DNA from 3 places in the Pseudomonas sp. CAU 1711 genome. Region 1 is predicted to be linked to each of the others. Evidence: predicted binding sites of a transcription regulator. Region 1 holds the regulator's gene; each other region holds the start of a gene.
The links. The regulator FliA, encoded in region 1, starts transcription of late flagellar genes. The targets are predictions, from matches to a motif close to CTAAAGTTTNNNNNNNNNNNGCCGNTAA.
Positions count from the first base shown of each region.

Region 1 (7,340 bases):
CTGCTGGCCAAGACCTCGCCCAAGCTGGCCGAAGAACTGGTGCCGGGCATGGTCTCGCTGTCGACCCTGCTCAAGGTGCTGCAGGCGCTGCTGCAGGAGCAGGTGCCGGTGCGCGATATTCGCAGCATCGCCGAGGCCATCTCCAACGTCGCCGGCAAGAGTCAAGATCCCGCCGCGATGGTCGCCGCGGTGCGCGTCGCGCTGTCCCGCGCAATCGTGCAAGGCATTGTGGGACTAGAGCCGGAGCTGCCTGTGATCACCCTGGAGCCTAGGTTGGAACAGTTATTGCTGAATAGCCTGCAGAAGGCCGGTCAGGGCTCCGAGGACGGCATCCTCCTCGAACCCGGCATGGCCGAGAAGCTGCAACGCTCCCTGGTGGATGCGGCGCAGCGCCAGGAAATGCTCGGCAAGCCGGTGATCCTGCTGGTGGCCGGCCCGGTCCGGGCGATGCTGTCGCGCTTCGCGCGGCTCGCCGTACCCAGCATGCACGTACTGGCCTACCAGGAAATACCGGACAACAAGCAGGTCACGATCGTCGCCACGGTCGGCCAGAACTGAGGGCTCTAAGCCATGCAAGTCAAACGCTTCTTCGCCGCCGATATGCGTACCGCCATGAAACTGGTGCGTGATGAACTGGGCGCCGACGCCGCCATCATCGGCAATCGCCGGGTGGCCGGCGGGGTGGAGCTGACCGCGGCGCTGGACTACCAGCCGGTGACGCCGGCGCGCCAGGCCAATCCCGCGCTGGAGGCCGAGCTGCGCAAGACCCAGGCGAAGATCGCCGGTGCCCAGGCCGAACTGGCCATTCGCGCCGTGGCCGACCAGGGCAAGAATCGCCAGCTGTTCGCCAACGAATCGCTGATCGCACCGGAGCTGCCGGCCACCGCGGTCAAGCTGCAGCGTCCGGTCGCTGCCCCGCAGCCGCAGGCCAAGCCGGCCGCCGCGGCGGTGGACCAGCGTGCCCTGGACGCCATGCGTTTCGAACTGCACGGCCTGCGCGAGTTGATCGAAGTGCAGCTGGGCTCGATCGCCTGGGGCCAGCTGCAGAATCGCAAGCCGCAGCAGGCCAGCCTGTGGCGCCGCCTGCAGCGCATGGGCCTGCCCGCCGAACTGTCCAAGGCGCTGTTGGAGCGGGTAGCCAAGGTCGCCGATGCCAAGCAGGCCTGGCGCCTGCTGCTGGCGCACCTGGCACATGCGATCAAGACCCCGGCCGTCGAGCCGCTGGAGGAGGGCGGGGTGATCGCCCTGGTCGGCCCGGCCGGCATGGGCAAGACCACCACCCTGGCCAAGCTGGCCGCGCGCTATGTGCTGAAGTACGGCGCGCAGAGCATCGCCCTGGTCAGCATGGACAGCTTCCGCATCGGCGCCCAGGAGCAGATCAAGACTCTCGGCCGCATCCTCAACGTGCCGGTGACCCAGGTCGAGCCGGGCCAGTCGCTGGCCCAGGCCCTGGCACCGCTGGCGCGCAAGCGCGTGGTGCTGGTCGACACCGCCGGCCTGCCGGGCAACGACCCGGCCCTGCGCCTGCAGCTGGACAGCCTGGCCGCCCGCGGCATCAAGGCCAAGAGCTATCTGGTGCTGGCCGCCACCAGCCAGGCCCAGGTACTCAAGGCCGCCTATCACAGTTACAAGCGCTGCGGCCTGGCCGGGTGCATCCTGAGCAAGGTGGACGAGGCGGCCAATCTGGGCGAGGTGCTGGGGCTGGCTATCAGCCAGCATCTCCCGGTAGCCTATCTGGCGGATGGGCCGAAGATTCCGGACGATCTGCAGGTGCCGCGCAGCCATCAGCTGGTGAGCCGCGCGGTGAGTCTGCAGGTCGCCGAGGACCCCTGCGAGGAGGCCATGGCCGACCTCTTTGCCGATCTCTATCACCCGCGTCGCGCGGGCTAGGGCAGGCGCCGGCGGACAAGGCGTTCTAGTGTGTAGGAAAGGGTCGGTGTAGTTGCCCGACCAGCCCAGACCAGGCAAGACAAGGTAAGAGAAGAACATGGGTAGTATGCATCCCGTACAGGTGATCGCGGTGACTGGCGGCAAGGGCGGCGTCGGCAAGACCAACGTGTCGGTGAATCTGTCGCTGGCCCTGGCCGACCTCGGTCGGCGGGTCATGCTGATGGACGCCGACCTGGGTCTGGCCAACGTCGACGTGCTGCTCGGCCTCAGCCCCAAACGCACCCTGGCCGACGTGATCAACGGCGAGTGCGACCTCAAGGATGTGCTGATCCAGGGGCCCGGCGGCATCCGCATCGTGCCTGCTGCATCCGGCACCCAGAGCATGGTGCAGTTGTCGCCGGTGCAACATGCCGGCCTGATCCAGGCCTTCAGCGACATCAGCGACAACCTCGACGTGCTGGTGATCGACACCGCCGCCGGCATCGGCGACGGCGTGGTCAGCTTCGTGCGCGCCGCCCAGGAGGTGCTGGTGGTGGTCTGCGACGAGCCGACCTCGATCACCGACGCCTACGCGCTGATCAAACTGCTCAACCGCGACTTCGGCCTGAGCCGCTTCCGCGTGCTGGCCAACATGGCCCACAGCCCGCAGGAAGGGCGCAACCTCTTTGCTAAACTGACCAAAGTAACCGACCGTTTCCTCGATGTGGCTTTGCAGTATGTAGGCGCAGTTCCCTACGACGAGTCCGTCCGCAAGGCCGTGCAGAAACAACGCGCGGTGTACGAAGCCTTCCCGCGCTCGAAATGCGCACTGGCGTTCAAGGCGATCGCCCAGAAAGTCGACAGCTGGCCGCTTCCGGCCAACCCGCGCGGCCATCTGGAGTTCTTCGTCGAGCGCCTGGTGCAGCAGCCGGTCGCGGGGTCGGCCGTATGACAGCAGCCAGTGGACTTCGCATGTACAACAAGGCGCAGGCGCAGGATTCCCAGCATCAGCTGATCGAGCGTTATGCGCCGCTGGTCAAGCGCATCGCCTATCACCTGCTGGCCCGTCTGCCCGCCAGCGTGCAAGTCGACGATCTGATGCAGGCCGGCATGATCGGCCTGCTGGAGGCGGCCAAGAAATACGATGGCAGCAAGGGCGCCAGTTTCGAGACCTATGCCGGTATCCGCATCCGTGGCGCCATGCTCGACGAAGTGCGCAAGGGCGATTGGGCGCCGCGTTCGGTGCATCGCAACACCCGGATGGTCAGCGACGCCATCCGCGTTATCGAGGCGCGCACCGGAAGAGATGCTAAAGATCAAGAGGTTGCGGCCGAACTCCAATTGAGTCTCGAGGATTACTACGGCATTCTTGGCGACACTTTGGGCAGCCGCCTGTTCAGCTTCGACGACCTGATGCAGGACGGCGAGCATGGCGGTCTGCAGGAGGACAGCAGCAGCCATTCCGGCCCTCTGCACGGGCTGGTGGACGAACGCTTCCAGTCGGCGCTGGCCGAGGCCATCGCCAATCTGCCGGAGCGTGAACGGCTGGTGCTGTCGCTTTACTACGATGAAGAACTGAATCTGAAGGAAATCGGCGAGGTTCTGGGGGTCAGCGAGTCCCGGGTCAGCCAGTTGCACAGTCAGTGCGCCGCACGTTTGCGGGCACGGTTGAGCGAGTGGCGGGCCAGCTGACGCGGAGCCGGTTTCATGATTTGCGGCGCCGCCGGGCCACCGGCGGCGTTTAGGACTGTACGGAGGTCGACTTGGACAAGAACATGAAAATCCTCATCGTTGACGATTTCTCGACGATGCGACGGATCATCAAGAACCTCCTGCGCGATCTGGGGTTCACCAACACCGCAGAGGCCGACGACGGCAACACCGCGCTGCCCATGTTGCAGAGCGGCAGCTTCGACTTTCTGGTGACCGACTGGAACATGCCCGGCATGACCGGCATCGATCTGCTGCGCGCGGTACGCGCGGACGAGCGCCTGAAGACTCTGCCGGTGCTGATGGTCACCGCCGAGGCCAAGCGCGAGCAGATCATCGAAGCGGCCCAGGCCGGGGTGAACGGCTATGTGGTCAAGCCGTTCACGGCCCAGGTGCTGAAGGAGAAGATCGAGAAGATCTTCGAACGGGTTAACGGCTGATGTACGCCGCGAGGGCGCTATGGCACACGACGATTCACACCTGGGCGAACTCGAGTCGACCCTGAAACAGCACGCCACCCAGTTGGTCGAGAGTCTGGAGAAGGGGCGTTTCGGCGAAGCCGTGGGCCTGATACATGAGCTGAACAAGGCTCGTGATAATGGTTTGTATCAGGAGATCGGCAAGCTCACCCGCGAGCTGCACAACGCGATAGTCAATTTCCAGATCGACCCGCGCAATCCGCATGCGCAGGAGATCTCGCAGATCACCGACGCCACCGAGCGGCTGTCCTACGTGGTGCAGATGACCGAGAAGGCGGCCAATCGCACTATGGACCTGGTCGAGCAGAGCGCGCCGCTGGTCAACGACCTGGGCGACGAGGCCAAGAGCCTGGCCAGCGATTGGGGCAGGTTCATGCGTCGCGAGATGGACGCCGACGCCTTTCGCGATCTGGCCAAGCGCATCGAACTGTTCCTCGCCCGCAGCGAGCGCGACAGTCAGAAGCTCTCCGGCCACTTGAACGACATCCTGCTGGCGCAGGACTTCCAGGATCTGACCGGACAGGTGATCAAGCGCGTGACCCAGTTGGTCACCGAGGTCGAGCGCGATCTGCTCAAGCTGATGCTGATGGCCAGTCATGTCGACCGCTTCGCCGGTATCGAGCACGACATGGAGGCGCTTCGCGCCGAGCAGCTACAACAAAAAGAGCCTTCCAAAGGTGAAGGTCCGCAGATACATGCCGATAAGCGTGAAGACGTCGCTGCCAGTCAGGACGATGTCGACGATCTGCTGTCCAGCCTTGGATTTTAGGGCTCTAACAGAGCCTCTGGAGCGCACCGATGAGCTTCGACGCCGATGAAGAAATCCTCCAGGACTTCCTGGTAGAGGCCGGCGAAATTCTCGAACAGCTGTCCGAGCAACTGGTCGAGCTGGAAAGCCGGCCGGAAGACATGGACCTGCTCAACGCCATCTTCCGCGGCTTCCATACCGTCAAGGGCGGCGCGGGTTTCCTCCAGCTCAACGAGCTGGTGGAGTGCTGCCATATCGCGGAAAACGTCTTCGACATCCTGCGCAAGGGCGAGCGGCACGTCACTCCCGAGCTGATGGACGTGGTGTTGCAGGCCCTGGACGCGGTCAACGAGATGTTCGGCCAGGTGCGCGAGCGTACCGAGCCGACGCCGGCCTCGCCCGCGCTGCTGGCCGCGCTGTCGCGTCTGGCCGAGCCGGAGAGTGCCGATGAAGCGGCTGCCGTTGTCGCGGCCGAGCCAGAGCCCGAGCCTGAGCCGGAACCCGAAGACCCGGCCTCCGGCGATATCACCGACAGCGAGTTCGAGCAGTTGCTGAATGCCATAGGCGAGCAGCCCGCGGCCGAGGCGCCAGCCCCCGCGGGTGGCGGCGACGATATCACCGACGACGAGTTCGAGGCGCTGCTGGATCAGCTGCACGGCAAGGGCAAGTTCAGCGGCCCGGCCGAGGAGCCGGCGCCGGCGGCCAAGCCTGCGGCCGCACCCGCCGCTGCGGCGGGCGGTGGCGACGAGATCACCGACGACGAGTTCGAGGCGCTGCTGGACCAGTTGCACGGCAAGGGCAAGTTCACTGGCCCGGCCGAAGAGCCGGCCCCTGTCGCCAAACCTGTGGCCGCACCCGCCGCTGCGGCGGGCGGTGGTGACGAGATCACCGACGACGAGTTCGAGGCGCTGCTGGACCAGTTGCACGGCAAGGGCAAGTTCACTGGCCCGGCCGAAGAGCCGGCCCCTGTCGCCAAACCTGCGGCCGCACCCAAGCCTGCGGCCGCCGCGCCGGCCAAGAAGCCCGAGGCGAAGAAGGCCGAGCCGGCCAAGCCGGTCGCCAAGCCGGAGCCGGCGAAGGCGCCTGCAGCGGCCGCCGCGCCGGCTGCCGCAGGCGGTGGCGCCAGCGAAGTGGAAACCACGGTGCGGGTCGACACCGCGCGCCTGGACGAGATCATGAACATGGTCGGCGAGCTGGTACTGGTGCGTAACCGCCTGGTGCGCCTGGGGCTGAACAGCGAAGACGAGGCCATGGCCAAGGCCGTGTCCAACCTCGACGTGGTCACCGCCGACCTGCAGACCGCGGTGATGAAGACCCGCATGCAGCCGATCAAGAAGGTCTTCGGCCGCTTCCCGCGTCTGGTGCGCGACCTGGCGCGCAACCTGAAGAAGGAAATCAACCTGGAGCTGGTCGGCGAAGAGACCGATCTCGACAAGAACCTGGTCGAGGCCCTGGCCGATCCGCTGGTGCATCTGGTGCGCAACGCCGTCGACCATGGTGTGGAGACCCCGGAGGATCGCGAGGCCTCCGGCAAGCCGCGCACCGGTCGAGTGGTGCTGTCCGCCGAGCAGGAGGGCGATCACATCCTGCTGATGATCACCGACGACGGCAAGGGCATGGATGCCGACGTGCTGCGCGCCAAGGCGGTGGAGAAAGGCCTGCTGGACAAGGATGCGGCCGAGCGTCTGAGCGAACTGGAGTGCTACAACCTGATCTTCGCCCCGGGCTTCTCGACCAAGACCGAGATTTCCGATGTGTCCGGCCGCGGCGTCGGCATGGATGTGGTGAAGACCAAGATTTCCCAGCTCAACGGCACGGTCAACGTGTTCTCGCAGAAGGGCCAGGGTTCGCGCATCGTCATCAAGGTGCCGCTGACCCTGGCGATCATGCCGACCCTGATGGTGATGCTGGGCAACCAGGCCTTCGCCTTCCCGCTGGTCAACGTCAACGAAATCTTCCACCTCGACCTGTCGCGCACCAATGTGGTCGACGGCCAGGAGGTGGTGATAGTGCGCGACAAGGCCCTGCCGCTGTTCTACCTCAAGCGCTGGCTGGTGCCGCAGGCCTTCCAGGAGGACCAGCGCGAGGGCCATGTGGTGATCCTCACGGTCGGCAGCCAGCGCATCGGCTTCGTGGTCGACCAGCTGGTAGGGCAGGAGGAGGTGGTGATCAAGCCACTCGGCAAGATGTTGCAGGGTACGCCCGGCATGTCCGGCGCTACCATTACCGGCGATGGGCGCATCGCTCTTATTCTCGATGTGCCGAGCATGCTCAAGCGTTATGCGCGTCGTGGCTGATTGATCGCGGCCGGCATGTCCGGTCGCTCTGGAGTGTTTATGGCAGTCAAGGTCCTGGTGGTGGATGATTCCGGCTTCTTCCGCCGCCGGGTCTCGGAAATCCTCTCTTCCGATCCCGAGATCAAAGTGGTGGGAACCGCCACCAACGGCCGTGAGGCCATCGATCAGGCCCTGGCGCTGAAGCCGGACGTGATCACCATGGACTACGAGATGCCGATGATGGACGGCATCACGGCG
Region 1 is NZ_JBDQQT010000012.1:129,133-136,472, forward strand. Features, by position in the region: gene flhA (flagellar biosynthesis protein FlhA) at 1-558, shown strand, start outside; gene flhF (flagellar biosynthesis protein FlhF) at 571-1,890, shown strand; gene fleN (flagellar synthesis regulator FleN) at 1,988-2,821, shown strand; gene fliA (RNA polymerase sigma factor FliA) at 2,818-3,561, shown strand; gene AAFN46_RS14995 (chemotaxis response regulator CheY) at 3,645-4,019, shown strand; gene AAFN46_RS15000 (protein phosphatase CheZ) at 4,039-4,827, shown strand; gene AAFN46_RS15005 (chemotaxis protein CheA) at 4,857-7,103, shown strand; gene AAFN46_RS15010 (chemotaxis response regulator protein-glutamate methylesterase) at 7,143-7,340, shown strand, end outside.

Region 2 (7,340 bases), on a different contig from region 1:
CGGTCGGCGTGTTCGAGTTCGACCAGTTCGGCAACGGCACCCAGGTGCTGGCCCAGGCCATCGCCGAGAGCCCGGCGTTCTCCATCGCCGGCGGCGGCGACACCCTGGCGGCCATCGACAAGTACGGCGTGAACGAGCAGATCGGCTATATCTCCACCGGTGGTGGCGCCTTCCTCGAGTTCGTCGAGGGCAAGGTACTGCCGGCGGTCGAAGTGCTGGAACAGCGCGCATAAAAGCAGCGACAGGCCTCGAGTTATAAGCTGTAAGCAAGAGCAACGCCGAGCGATCTCTCTCTTGCAGCTTGAAGCTTGTAGCTTGCCGCTGGTCTACACACTTAAACGAACCCTACTGGGAGCTTCATCATGGCACTTATCAGCATGCGCCAGATGCTCGACCACGCCGCCGAATTCGGCTACGGCGTGCCGGCCTTCAACGTCAACAACCTCGAGCAGATGCGCGCGATCATGGAAGCGGCCGACAAGACCGACTCGCCGGTGATCGTCCAGGCCTCGGCCGGTGCGCGCAAGTACGCCGGCGCGCCCTTCCTGCGCCACCTGATCCTGGCCGCCATCGAGGAGTTCCCGCATATCCCGGTGTGCATGCACCAGGACCACGGCACCAGCCCGGACGTGTGCCAGCGCTCGATCCAGCTGGGTTTCAGCTCGGTGATGATGGACGGCTCGCTCAAGGAAGACGGCAAGACCCCGGCCGACTATGACTACAACGTGCGCGTGACCCAGCAGACCGTGGCCTTCGCCCATGCCTGCGGCGTGTCCGTGGAAGGCGAGCTGGGCTGCCTGGGCAGCCTGGAAACCGGCATGGCCGGTGAAGAGGACGGCGTTGGCGCCGAGGGCGTGCTCGACCACAGCCAGCTGCTGACCGACCCGGAGGAGGCCGCCGACTTCGTCAAGCGCACCCAGGTCGACGCCCTGGCCATCGCCATCGGCACCAGCCACGGCGCCTACAAGTTCACCAAGCCGCCGACCGGCGACGTGCTGTCGATCGAGCGCATCAAGGAGATCCACAAGCGCATCCCCAACACCCACCTGGTGATGCACGGCTCCAGCTCGGTGCCGCAGGAGTGGCTGCAGGTGATCAACGAGTTCGGCGGCGACATCAAGGAGACCTACGGCGTGCCGGTCGAGGAGATCGTCGAGGGCATCAAGCACGGCGTGCGCAAGGTCAACATCGACACCGACCTGCGCCTGGCCTCCACCGGCGCCATGCGCCGCTTCATGGCCCAGCACCCGAGCGAGTTCGACCCGCGCAAGTTCTTCGCCAAGACCATCGACGCCATGCGCGACATCTGCATCGCCCGCTACGAAGCCTTCGGCACCGCCGGCAATGCCTCCAAGATCAAGCCGATCTCCCTGGAAGGCATGTTCAAGCGCTACGCCAGCGGCGAGCTGGCCGCCAAGGTCAACTGAGGCGCCGTGCCCTACCCGAAAGCCCCGCGTCGCGGGGCTTTCGCTTATCCGGAGAGGGGAAATGGCGTCACGCATTCTGGCGCTCGCCGTCGCCTTGCTGCTGGCTGGCTGTGCCAACCGGGTACCGACCGAACCGGCGACTGTGCCGGTGGCCACGCCGCCGGTCGATCCGCAGCGCTGCGGCACGCGTGCCGAGTGCACCACCAAGGTCTCGCGCACCCTGCTGTTCGTCTTCGACTATGCCGCCGCCGGCGGGCAACTGGTGCAGCGCCGCGAGCGCCTGCTGTTCACCCCGGCCGATGCCGCGCCCGGCGATTGGCCGGCCCTGCGCATCCAGCTGGCCGCGCCGGTCGACGGACGTTTCCAGTTCGCCGCCGAATGCCGGGCGCAGTCCTGTCGCTATAGTGGCGAGCAGCTGCTGCGGGTCTATCGCAGCTATCTGGCCGGCCGCCCCTGCTCCCTGCTGCTGGACAGCGCCGTGCGCGACTGTGCCGAGCCGCCGTAGCCCTGGCGGCGCCAGGGCGCTATCCGCAGCCTCGGCTTCAAGTCGGCCGGGCAGCTACCGATAACTTGGATATTCTGAAACAGGGGCCCATCCCGGGCCTGCCCCGCCCTGAGCCGTGGCGCGGGAATCGCAGTCGGCAGCAACAGGAGCAACCATGGGCTCGATAAAAACAATCCAGGCCCGCTACACCCTGATCGTCCTGGCCTTCATCGCGGCGGTCTTCCTGCTCACCGAGGAGGGCATCCGTCATTTCGTCACGCCCAAGCTGAAGGCAGCGGAGGAGCAGCTGGTGCTGGGCAAGGTCAGCAAGATCTCCGAGACCATCCTGTTCGAGCTGGCCAAGGTCGAGGCGCAGTCGCGCAGCATCACCCAGACCGTGCCGCTGCTCGACAGCGACAGCATCGACCTGGTGGTGCCCGGCCTGGTCGACCAGTATGGCGACCCCAAGGTGTTCGGCGGCGGCATCTGGCCGCTGCCGCAGAAGCGTTCCGAGCGGGCCAAGCACAGCACCTTCTTCCACCGCGACGGCAGCGGCAGGATGACGGTGAACACCTACTGGAACTCCGCCGAGTCGCTCAACTACTACGAGCAGCCCTGGCACCGCGCCGGCATGCAGGCGCCGCCCGGCAAGTGCGCCTGGGCCGCCGCCTACAAGGACGACGCCAGCGCCCAGCCGCGCACCAACTGCGCCATGGCCATCGTCAAGGATGGCGCGCCTTACGGCGTGTCCACCATCGACGTGACCCTGGGCTTCTTCAACAAGCTGGTGGCCGAGAAGGAGAAGGAGATCCAGGGCGAGGTGATGATAGTCGAGCCGGACGGCAAGATTCTCAGCAACCAGGCGCGCATCGGCGGCGAGATAGTGCTGAGGAACGTCGCCGACCTGGCCCGCCAATCGGCCTTCGTCGGCGAGATCCAGGCCGGTCTCGGCAAGATCGGCCGCGAGGCCCTGTTCAAGCAGGAGTACCGCAGCGCCGAGGGCGAGGACTGGACCTTCTACCTGCAGCCCATCGAGGGCACGCCCTGGCTGCTGGCCGCCGCGCTGCCGAGCCGCCTGCTGGCCGTGAACAGCTCCGACGTGCTCAAGACCCTGGCCCTGATCCAGGTGCCCATGGTGGTACTGCTGCTGCTCATGATGCTGTTCGCCCTGCGCCAGCTGATGCAGCGCCTGCATGTGCTGCGCAGCAATATCGATTCGCTGTCGGCCGGCGATGCCGACCTGACCCGGCGCATCGCCCTCAAGGGCGAGGACGAGATGGACGCGGTGGGCGAGTCGGTCAACCGCTTCATCGCCTACCTGCAGAACATGATCGCCGACGTCACCCAGGCCTCGGCGGTGATCGCCGAGGAGCTGGCCCAGCTGCAGCAGCAGTCGCGCCACAGCAACGAGGTGCTGACCCGCCACGCCAGCGAGACCGACCAGGCGGTGACCGCCATCACCGAGCTGAGCTCGACCGCCGACACCGTGGCGCAGAGCGCCACCGAGACGGCCAGCTTCACCCGCAACGCCAACGACAACGCCGAGCAGTCCAGGCAGGTGGTGGCCGAGGCCTCGGCCAGCGTGCTGGCCCTGGTCGACGAGGTGGAGAGCTCCATGGCGCGGGTGCTGGCCATGCAGCAGGATGCCCAGCGCATCAACGACGTGCTCGGGGTGATCGGCGAGATCGCCGGGCAGACCAACCTGCTGGCGCTCAACGCCGCCATCGAGGCGGCGCGCGCCGGCGAGCAGGGCCGCGGCTTCGCCGTGGTGGCCGACGAGGTGCGCGCCCTGGCCGGGCGAACCCAGCAGAGTACCTCGGAGATCAACGAGATGCTGGCCAAGCTGCAGCAGGGCGTCGGCTCCGCCGTGCAGGCCATGGAGCAGACCAAGGCCAGCTGCCAGGCCACCGCCGACCGCACCGCGCGGGTCAATGTCGGCCTCGACGACATGGCCTCGGCGGTCGGCCGCATTCACGATCTCAGCGCGCAGATCGCCACCGCCGCCGAGCAGCAGAGCGCGGTGACCGAGGAGATCAACCAGAACATGGTCGCCATCCGCCACATGGTCGACGAGTTGGTCGGCAGCGGCCAGCAGGCGGACAAGAGCACCGATGCGCTGCTGGCCTCCAACCGTCGCCTGGTGGAACTGGTCAACCGCTTCAAGGTGCGCTGACCGTTCGCCGCCGACGGCTGCCGGAAGGCGCCCGTCGGCGGTTACACTGGCGCTTCATTCACGCGGCGTCAGTTCATGGCCACTCCCTTCAAATACCTCCAGGGCTACCCGCCGCACCTGCAGCAGCAGGTGACGCAGATGATTGCCGAGGATCGCCTGGGTGTTTACCTGGCCAAACGCTACCCGGGTCGCCATCAGGTGCAGAGCGACAAGGCCCTGTACGGCTACGCCATCGACCTCAAGCAGCAGTACCTGCGCAGCGCGCCGGCCATCGACAAGGTGCTGTACGACAACCGCCTGGACCTGACCCACCGGGCGCTGGGGCTGCACACGGCGATCTCGCGGGTGCAGGGCGGCCGGCTCAAGGCGAAGAAGGAGATCCGCGTGGCCGCGCTGTTCAAGGAGGCGGCACCGGAGTTCCTCAACATGATAGTGGTGCACGAGCTGGCGCACCTGAAGGAGGCCGAGCACAACAAGGCCTTCTACCAGCTGTGCCGGCACATGCTGGCGGATTACCACCAGCTGGAGTTCGACCTGCGCCTGTACCTCACCTGGCGCGAGCTGTCGGGGCAGGCCTGAACGGGCTGGGCAATCGCTGAGCAGAGCGCGCGAAGGCGCGCCGCGCCTGGGCCGCAGGCATTTGTCCCGCTGTTATGCACAGCTTCATCCCCGCCTTCTGTGGGCAATTCCCCCCCCATGGCGCGCTGTGCAAAGCCTGAGCGGAGGCCTGCGGCCCCCGTACCGCCCGGGTTTCGGCCACTCTTCCCGAGCTTATGCACAGACTAATCCACGGGGCCTGTGGGCAACTCGTCTGCCGCGCGGCGTTCTTCCCCCGCGCGGCTGGTCGCGAATTGAGCAAAGGGGGCGAGCCCGCGCGGTATCTGGGCCGTGGCCGTTGTTCCCGGCCTTATGCACAGCTTCATCCCCAGATGCTGTGTGCAACTCATTGAGCAGGAAGATATTTTTCCGCCGTATTGAGCAATAACTGAGCGCTCCTCGGCGGCCCGCGTCGGGCCTGGGCTTTAGCCATTCTTCCCGGCCTTATCCACAGAGTCATCCCCGTACTCTGTGCGCAACTCGGCCGGGATGACCATCCGACCGGCGCCCATGGCGGGCGGATGGCAAAGCGCTATGGTTAAGGCATGCCCAGGCAAAGGAACATTTTTCCAGGCAAGGCCGCGTCGTCCCGCGGAGGTTCACCATGAGCCGCATCACGCTCAGTCCCGAGCAGCTCGCCAGCTTCAGTCCGATGGACTTCCTCACCCCGCATTACCGTCAGCAGCTGCATGCCAGCCTGAACTACCTGCAGCGGCCGGCGGGCACCCTGTTGCTGCAGAAGGGCGAGCGCTCGCTGGCCCAGTACTATCTGCTGGCGGGCAAGGTCAGCGTGGATGGCGGGGCCGGCAAGCAGCAGATCGAGGGTGGCTCGCCCGAGGCTCATCTGCCGCTCAATCCCGGGCAGAGCAATCCCGCCACGGTACGCGCGGTCAGCGACGTGCAGCTGTTCGCCGTCGAGCATCAGCTGCTCGAGCGCCTGCTCGGCTGGAGCCAGGAGGCGGCCTATCAGGTCAGCAGCCTGGGCGACGGCATGGTCGAGGAGGTGGACGAGGACGACTGGCTGGCGCGACTGCTGGCCACGCCACTGTTCGGCCGCCTGCCGCCGTCGCACCTGCACGCCCTGCTGGCGCGCTTCGAGTACGTCGAGGTGCGGGCCGGCGAGGAGGTGGTGCGCTACGGTGAGCCGGGCGAGCACTTCTATGTGCTCAAGCACGGGCGGGCCCGGGTCAGCCTGCCGGCGGCCTATCGCGAGCAGCCGGCGCTGGTGCTGGAGAGCGGCGACTTCTTCGGCGAGGAGGCCCTGGTCAGCGGCGCGGTGCGCTCGGCCAGCGTGATCATGGAGGAGGACGGCGAGCTGGCGCGCCTGCATCGCGACGACTTCGTCGAGCTGGTGCGGCCGACCCTGATCCCGCGCATCAGCCCGCAGGATCTGCGGCAGCTGGCGCTGCAGGGGCAGCGCAAGCATCTGCTGCTGGACGTGCGCCTGGCCGCGGAATACCGCCTCGGCCATCTGCCGGAGAGCCTCAACCTGCCGGTGGCCAATCTGCGCACCCATGCCGACAGCCTGGATCGCGCGACCTGCTATGTGGTGACCCCGGAGGGCGGCATTCGCAGCGAACTGGCGGTACACCTGCTCAACCAGCTAGGCTTCGATGCCTATCTGCTGGGTGACGAGGCACCGATCGCCGCCTGAATCGAGGAGAGCCCTATCGTCCGGAGTCGTCAACGGAGTCTGCTGCGCCTGCTGCTGGTCGGTGCTCTATGGCTGCTGGGCGACGGCGCGGCGGCGCGCGACTGGGTGGTGGTGGGCACCCACTTCCCGAGGGTCTACGAGCAGAGCGAGGCCGGCGAGTTCGTCGGCCTGGGGCCGGCGATACTGCGCCAGCTGGCCGAGGAGCTGGGCGGCGGGCTGCGTTTTGAACTCCATCCCTGGGCCCGCGCCCAGTTGATGGTCGAGTCGGGACAGGCGGATATCCTGGTCGGCCCCTACCGCACCGCCGAGCGCGAGGCGCGCTTCGCCTTCGCCGCCGCGCCCTTCTACGAGGATCGCATCCTGTTCTACGCACTGCGCGAGCGCAAACTGCACTGGCGAGGCGACTATGCACAGCTGCGCGGCCTGCGCATCGCCGTGGTGCGCGGCTGGGCCTATGGCGAGCGTTTCGAGGCCGAGCGCGAGCAGCTGCAGCCGGTCACGGTGGAGACGGTACGCAATGGCCTGCTGATGCTGCAGGCCGGGCGCATCGACCTGCTCGCCAGCAACCAGCGCAATACCCGCCCGCACCTGCTCGACTTCGACCTGGATGCGCGGGTCGGCGAGTTGCGCCCACTGATCGATGTGCAGCGCGGCTACTTCGCCTTCCCGCGCGATGCGGCCCACGGCGAGCTGCGCCGGCGTTTCGACCGGGCCTTCGCGCGGCTCGTCGAGTCGGGACGGCTGGCGCGGCTGGCGGCGCCGCTCGGGGTCGACCTGCCCTGAGCCGCGGCCGGCTCACTCCACCCGCAGCACCTGCCATGTGCTCGTGCCGGCCCGCACCTCGTCGCCCGGCCCACGGCCGAGCAGCTGCTGGCCGAGCGGCGCGTGCGGGGTGATCAGGGTGACCTCCTCGTCGCCCTGGGCGAGCTTCTGCCCGGCGCCGTCCGGCCCCAGCAACAGCCACTGGCGTTGTCCGTCCTCATTCGTCAGCAGGATCAGCGCGCC
Region 2 is NZ_JBDQQT010000005.1:47,165-54,504, reverse strand. Features, by position in the region: gene AAFN46_RS06895 (phosphoglycerate kinase) at 1-233, shown strand, start outside; gene fba (class II fructose-bisphosphate aldolase) at 363-1,427, shown strand; gene AAFN46_RS06885 (hypothetical protein) at 1,489-1,932, shown strand; gene AAFN46_RS06880 (methyl-accepting chemotaxis protein) at 2,087-4,084, shown strand; gene AAFN46_RS06875 (M48 family metallopeptidase) at 4,160-4,663, shown strand; gene AAFN46_RS06870 (cyclic nucleotide-binding domain-containing protein) at 5,286-6,335, shown strand; gene AAFN46_RS06865 (transporter substrate-binding domain-containing protein) at 6,447-7,118, shown strand; gene AAFN46_RS06860 (transcription elongation factor GreAB) at 7,131-7,340, opposite strand, start outside.
Region 2: a site for FliA is predicted at 1,969-1,996, ahead of AAFN46_RS06880 (methyl-accepting chemotaxis protein). Genes of this name have one in related genera too.

Region 3 (7,340 bases), 120 kb from region 1:
TCATCACGTCCGGGTAGATCAGGCAGGCGATGGTGCGCATGGTTTCTCTCCAGAAGTTGGAGAGAGTCTGCTCTCGTCACTCTTTGGCAACAAGGACAATAAACCCACAGATATGGACATCTGGGGGCTGAAAAAGCAAAACCCCCACGCCTTGCGGCAGTGGGGGCTTGCGGGGCAGCAGACCGGGATCTTGCGGATGCCTTACTCGGGCATGCTCCAGGGGTCGAGAGCGTAGCCCTGGCTGCTGATCTGCTCGCGCGATTGGGTGAGGGTGGCGGCCAGCTGCACCGGGTCGGCGTAGGTGCGGCTGTCCAGTTGGGCCTGGCCGAGCCGGCGGTTGGTGCGGTCGACCACCGCCAGGGTAATCACGCCGGTGCCGTCCTGCGGCTGCCAGGCGACGCACTGGAACGGCTGGAAGGCGCGGCCGGCGATGAGCAGAGCTTCGTTGACGCGGAGCGAGGTGTTCATGGGTCTGTTCTCCAAGGATGCCCAATCTGCGAGCGGCCAGCGAAAGCATCTGTTGCCGTGGCCTGTGAACAGTTGATGGCTGAACCTGACCTTGGAGTCACGTGCTGTCGTAAAAACATAGAAATATGTCGCATGTTGCCGATTTTAAGGGGGTTATGCCCAGCAGCACGGGGCTTCGGGAACACCTCGGCCTGTGGCATATCCTAAATGTGAGAGGTTCACCTACACAGGAGTGTTCTCATGGGATCTACCCTCGGCGGTCTGTTCGGCCTGGTCGTTCTGGCTCTGGACATCTGGGCGATAGTCAACGTGATCAAGAGCGGCGCGGAAACCGGGATCAAGGTGCTCTGGGTGCTGCTGATCGTCCTCCTGCCGGTGCTGGGGCTGATCGTCTGGGCCCTGGCGGGGCCGCGGGGCAACCTGCGCATCTGAGTGCGCCAGCGACGGAGGGGCTCAGGCATGAGCGATTATCTGGAAACCCTCTACGACGGTTACGGCCAGCGCCTGCGCATGGATGGGTTGCTGCGCGAGGTTTACACCGAGCACGGGCATCTGGTGATCTTCGAGAATGCCTTGATGGGGCGGGTGCTGGCGCTGGACGGTGTGATCCAGACCACCGAGGCCGATGAGTTCATCTACCATGAGATGCTCACCCATGTGCCCATCCTCGCCCACGGCGCGACCAGGCGCGTGCTGATCGTCGGTGGCGGCGACGGCGCTACGCTGCGTGAGGTGTGCAAGCACCGCGACGTGGAGGGCATCACCCTGGTGGAGATCGACGAGGTCCTGCTCGAACTGTGCAAGGAACATCTGCCCAAACACAGCTGTGGCGCCTTCGAGGATCCGCGCCTGAGCCTGGTGATAGGCGACGGCATGGACTTCGTGGCCGGCACCACGGAGAGGTTCGACGTGATCATCGTCGACTCCAGCGATCCACAGGGGCCGAGTCGGGTGCTGTTCTCCGAGGATTTCTATCGGGCCTGCCGCCGCTGCCTGGACGACAGGGGCGTGCTGGTCGCGCAGTGCGGCACGCCCTTCATGCAGCTCGCGCAGGTGCAGGATGCGGCCAACCGCCTGGATGGCCTGTTCGCCGACTGGCACTTCTATATGGCGGCGGTGCCCACTTACCTAGGCGGCGACATGGCCTTCGCCTGGGGTGCCACCGACCCCGAGTATCGCCGGCTGTCGCCGGAGCTCCTGCTGCAGCGCTTCGTCGGCAGCGGCATAGTCACCCGTTATTACAATCCGCAGGTCCACCTCGGCGCCTTTGCCCTGCCGCAGTACGTGCTGCAGGCGGCGGGCAAGTCGGGCAACGACTGAGTTCCGCGCGCCAGGCAGAGGGCCGGCCAGCGCCGGCTCGCGCATTTCTGGACGCCGGCGGCAGGCCCCGCCATGCTTGCTCTAGGTCTCCCCGAGTGAAGCGGCCATGGCGAACCTGCGCGTGTGGATACTGCTGCTGAGTGGTGCGTGGGCATCCGTCGCCACCGCCGAGGGGGAGTGGCCGCGGCTCAGGCTCTGCTACGAGGTCGGTGGCCTGCCGCCCTATACCAGTTCGCCGCCGGGTTGGCCGGCGGAGCAGCCCGGGCTGGTCATCGAGCTGATCCAGCAGGCCGCCAACCAGGCCAGACTGCGCCTGGACCTGCATCAGCAGCCGTGGAACCGCTGCGTCCTCGAAGTGCGTCAGGGCAGCAGCGACGGTACCTTCGTCGCCGTCTGGCAGGCGGATCGCGATGTCTGGGGGCGTTACCCCGGGCGCATTCCGCTGAGCGAGGCCCCGGTCGATGTCGGTCAGCGCCTGTGGCAAGTCGAGTACCTGATCATGGTGCCGCCCGACAGCAGGCTGCAGTGGGATGGCCAGCGCTTCGGTGGCGTCGTCCATGGCGTCGGCGCGCCGCTCGGCTACGCCACCAGCCAGCGCCTGCGCGAGCTGGGCGTGCTGGCCCAGGAGTCGCTGGCGCAGGCGACGGCGCTCAGGTTGGTGCTGGCGGGACGCCTGGACGGCTATGTGCTGGAGCGTGAGATTGGCCTGGCCCTGATCGACGAGATGGGGCTGCGGGGGCGGCTGGTGCCTTTGCCTCTGCCACTCATGCGCACCGACTGGTACCTGCCGCTGTCGCACCAGTTCTACGCCGCCAACCCGGAGCTCGCCGAGCGCTTCTGGCAGGCCATCGCCGAGCAGCGCGAGCGGTTGGCGGAGGAGCTGGCGGGGCGCTACCTGCGCGCGGGGCGGCCCTGAGTGGCGGAGCCCGCCGCGAGCGTTATTCGGCGACCCGTTGATGCAGTTGCTGCGACAGCAGTTCCAGACGCTCGCCCAGATCGACCAGCGATTCCTGGGCGCTGAGCAGCTCGGCGCTGGCCTGGCGCTGCCGCTCGCTGGCCTGATGCTGCGCCTTGCTGTGGTCGCGCACCTGGCTCAGCAGGTGGTGGGCCTGATCCAGCGCCTGGCTGTGCTGCAGAATCGCGTCGGAGAGGTGGGCGGTCAGCGCGGCGTTCTCGGTCAGGGCCTCGCCCACGCCGCAGACCTGCTCGGCGCCGGTGTCGACGATGCGTTCGGACTGGCCTAGCACCTTCTGCACCGTGTCGGCGGTCTGGTTGCTGCGCTGCGACAGCGAGCGCACCTCGTCGGCCACCACCGCGAAGCCACGGCCATGCTCGCCGGCCCGCGCCGCCTCGATGGCGGCGTTGAGCGCCAGCAGGTTGGTCTGCTGGGCGATGGCGCTGATCATCTGCATGGATTCGGCGATGCGCTGATTGCTCGCCTGGATCGCCTGCATGCTGTCCTGGGCTTCCTGCATGCGGCTGGCGCAGGCGTTGACCTGGCCGCTGCTGTGCTGGGTGTCACGGCTCAGCTGCTGCATGTGCGCGGTGCTGCTGGCCAGCGCCTGCAGTACCTCATGCACGGCCAGGTCGAGCCGCTGCATGGCGTCGGCCTGCTGCTGCAGGTCGCCGTCGATGCTCTGGCAGCGCAGGCGCATGCTGTCGAGGGTGTGGTACAGCTGCTGCGACAGTTGGTGCAGGTCGCCGGCGCCCTGGCGCACCTCGTCCAGCAGGCCGGCCAACTGCTGGCTGCCGGCCGTGGCGGCCTTACCGACCCGGCGGGCTTCCTCCAGGTGCTGCTGGGCATCGCTCAGGGCCTGCTGGCGTACGCGCGAGCTGTACCACTGGGCCAGCCACATGGTGAGCACCGGCAGCAGGTAACCCGAATACTCGTTGAGCATGGCGTCGCGCGGGCTCAGCTCGAACTGGGGCAGGGCGGCGCCGGAGCGCTCCAGGCGGATCAGCCAGAACACGAACAGCAGCTGCAGCAGGGCCCAGAAGGCGGCGCTGCGCCCGCCCACCAGCAGATAGGCGAAGCCGATCACCACCAGGGGCCAGAAGATGTGCGCCGAGTGCAGGCCGCCCAACTGGTAGTTGAGGATCATCGCGTAGCTGCTGATCAGCGCCATGGCCAGGTTGGCCACGCCGCGCACCGGCAGCCAGGCCTGGCGCAGGGCCAGCAGGGCCAGGGGCATGCCGCCGATCAGCAGGAACGAGCCATGCACCAGGGCGTCGTTGCCCAGGCGCCCCCATTTGATGCCGCTGTACAGGCCTATGGCGATGCCGCACAGGCCGAAGAAGGACAGCATGCGGCAGAGCAGCTGGTCGTCGGGGCTCTGCTCGGTTTGCGGCATGAAGCTAGCTAACAGCCCTGTTTGCATGGGATGGGCTCCGTTCGGGGGCGGTTGCCGAATGTTTCGGCGGGGTGGATGCGGACTTGAATGCTGGCAAAAGGCCTTTGGCTAGATTACCCAGTCAAATAGCCGGCGACGACTGCCTGACGACGAGTAGCAGGCAAAGGCCGCGAGCATGACCGATTTGCCCTGCAGGCCGGCGCGCCAGGCCCTGCGCAGACGATACCCGTGACGGCCCGCGCGGCTCGGCGCGGATGCATTTTGCCCTGTGCTCCGCTAGGATTAGCCCCTTACGCCTCCTCAGACGCGACGGTTTTTCATGAGTTATCAGGTTCTTGCACGCAAATGGCGCCCGCGCAGCTTCCGCGAGATGGTCGGCCAGACCCATGTGCTCAAGGCCCTGATCAATGCGCTGGACAGCCAGCGCCTGCACCACGCCTACCTGTTCACCGGCACCCGTGGCGTGGGCAAGACCACGATCGCGCGGATCATCGCCAAGTGCCTGAACTGCGAGACCGGCATCAGCGCCAGCCCCTGCGGGCAGTGCTCGGTGTGCCGGGAGATCGACGAGGGCCGCTTCGTCGACCTGATCGAGGTGGACGCGGCGAGCCGCACCAAGGTCGAGGATACCCGCGAGCTGCTGGAGAACGTGCAGTACGCGCCGACCCGCGGGCGCTACAAGGTCTACCTGATCGACGAAGTGCATATGCTCTCCACGCACTCGTTCAATGCCCTGCTCAAGACCCTCGAAGAGCCGCCGCCCCACGTCAAGTTCCTGCTCGCCACCACCGACCCGCAGAAGCTGCCGGTCACCATCCTCTCGCGCTGCCTGCAGTTTTCGCTGAAGAACATGCCGCCGGAGCGGGTGGTCGAGCATCTGACCCATGTGCTCACGGCCGAGAGCGTGCCTTTCGAGGAAGACGCCCTGTGGCTGCTAGGCCGCGCCGCCGACGGCTCGATGCGCGACGCCATGAGCCTGACCGACCAGGCCATCGCCTTCGGCGAGGGCAAGGTGCTGGCCGCCGACGTGCGCGCCATGCTCGGCACCCTCGACCATGGCCAGGTCTACGGCGTATTGCACGCCCTGCTGGAGGGCGATGCCCGCGAGCTGCTGGAAGCCGTGCGCCGGCTGGCCGAGCAGGGCCCGGACTGGAACGGCGTGCTGGCCGAGATGCTCAACGTGCTGCACCGGGTGGCCATCGCCCAGGCCCTGCCGGAGGCGGTGGACAACGGCCAGGGCGACCGCGACAAGGTGCTGGCCCTGGCCCAGGCGTTGCCGGCCGAGGACGTGCAGTTCTACTACCAGATGGGCCTGATCGGCCGCCGCGACCTGCCGCTGGCGCCGGACCCGCGCGGCGGCTTCGAGATGGTGCTGCTGCGCATGCTGGCGTTCCGCCCGGCCGATGCCGAAGGCGCCACGCCGAGGTCACCTTTAAAGGATCTGGGGATCAGCCAGGCCACCGCTGATCCCGCCAAGACCCCGGTGGCCGGTGTGGCCCCCGTTGCCGCGCCGGCCGCTATCGTTGCTCCGGTTGCTCCGGTTGCTCCGGTTGCTCCGGTTGCTCCGGTTGCTCCGGCCATTGCGCCGCCTGCGCCAGCCCCCGAACCTGTCGCGGCTCCGGCTCCGGCTCCGGCTCCGGCTCCGGCTCCGGCTCCGGCGGTCGCCGCGCCCAGCGAGCCTGAGGCGGCCGTCGCCGAGTCCGTAACTGCCGCCATGCCGCCAGCCGCTGCCGTGGTCGAGGCTGCCGAGCCTGTCGCCAGGGTCGATCTGCCCTGGGAAGAGCCCGCACCCGAGCAGCCGGTGCAGGTGGCCGAACCCGCCGAGCAATCCGTGGTGGAGCCGGCCCCCGAGCCCGCTGCTATGGAGCCGGCCCCGGCCGCACAGCCTGCGACTCCGGCCGAGGAGGGCGATGACGACGAGCCGCCGCCCGGCGACTATGACTACTACGAGGCCGATGCCGACGGCCTCGACTACGATTTCGACGCCCCGGCCGAGGCGCAGGGGCAACAGCCGGAACCGCTGCCGGCGGCGCGGCCGGCCACCGGCCTGGCCGCCGAGTGGCTGGACCTGTTCCCACGCCTGGGGCTGTCCGGCATGACCGGCAGCATCGGCGCCAACTGCACTCTGATCGAGGCCGACGGCGACGACTGGCTGCTGCATCTGGACCCGGCACACAGTGCGCTGTTCAATGCCACCCAGCAGCGCCGCCTCAACGAGGCGCTCAACCAGCACCTGGGGCGTAATCTGAAACTGCGCATCGAGTTGCAGCGGCCGCAGCAGGAAACCCCGGCCCAGGCCGCTTCGCGCAAGCGCGCCGAGCGCCAGCGCCAGGCCGAACGGTCGATCCACGACGACCCGCTGGTGCAGCAGATGATTCAACAGTTCGGCGCCACAGTCCGCGCCGACTCCATCGAACCCCTGACTCCCTGAGTCACATAGCTGAGGAACACCACCATGATGAAAGGCGGCATGGCGGGCCTGATGAAGCAGGCCCAGCAGATGCAGGAAAAGATGCAGAAGATGCAGGAAGAGCTGGCCAACGCCGAAGTCACCGGCCAGTCCGGTGCCGGCCTGGTGAGCGTGGTGATGACCGGTCGCCACGACGTCAAGCGCATCACCCTGGACGACAGCCTGATGCAGGAAGACAAGGAAGTGCTGGAAGACCTGATCGCCGCGGCGGTCAACGATGCCGTGCGCAAGGTCGAGCAGAACAGCCAGGAAAAGATGGCCGGCATGACCGCGGGCATGCAGCTTCCCCCCGGCTTCAAAATGCCCTTCTGATAAACGTGCCGCCCAGCCACTGCGCATAGCTGTGTTGCAAGCCGGCCCGGGCATCCTCATTTACGGCCAGTAAACTCCGGTGCCCGTGCCGTCTTGCGCCTTGCTCTGCACAGCGTCTGAACGGCACTTCCACCGCAGTGGCTTCGGAAAAGCCAGCATTCGGTAGTCCCCATGAGCTTCAGCCCGCTGATTCGCCACCTGATCGATTCGCTGCGCATCCTCCCCGGCGTGGGGCAGAAGACCGCGCAGCGCATGGCCCTGCAGCTGCTGGAGCGCGACCGCAGTGGCGGCATGCGCCTGTCGCAGGCGCTGGCGGCGGCGATGGAGGGGGTGGGGCACTGCAAGCGCTGCCGCACCCTGAGCGAGGACGAGCTGTGCCCGCAGTGCAGCGATCCGCGCCGCGACGACTCGCTGCTGTG
Region 3 is NZ_JBDQQT010000012.1:12,809-20,148, forward strand. Features, by position in the region: gene AAFN46_RS14445 (DJ-1/PfpI family protein) at 1-40, opposite strand, end outside; gene AAFN46_RS14450 (hypothetical protein) at 202-468, opposite strand; gene AAFN46_RS14455 (PLDc N-terminal domain-containing protein) at 709-900, shown strand; gene speE (polyamine aminopropyltransferase) at 928-1,788, shown strand; gene AAFN46_RS14465 (hypothetical protein) at 1,895-2,704, shown strand; gene AAFN46_RS14470 (methyl-accepting chemotaxis protein) at 2,727-4,166, opposite strand; gene dnaX (DNA polymerase III subunit gamma/tau) at 4,459-6,570, shown strand; gene AAFN46_RS14480 (YbaB/EbfC family nucleoid-associated protein) at 6,595-6,921, shown strand; gene recR (recombination mediator RecR) at 7,093-7,340, shown strand, end outside.
Region 3: a site for FliA is predicted at 4,200-4,227, ahead of AAFN46_RS14470 (methyl-accepting chemotaxis protein). Genes of this name have one in related genera too.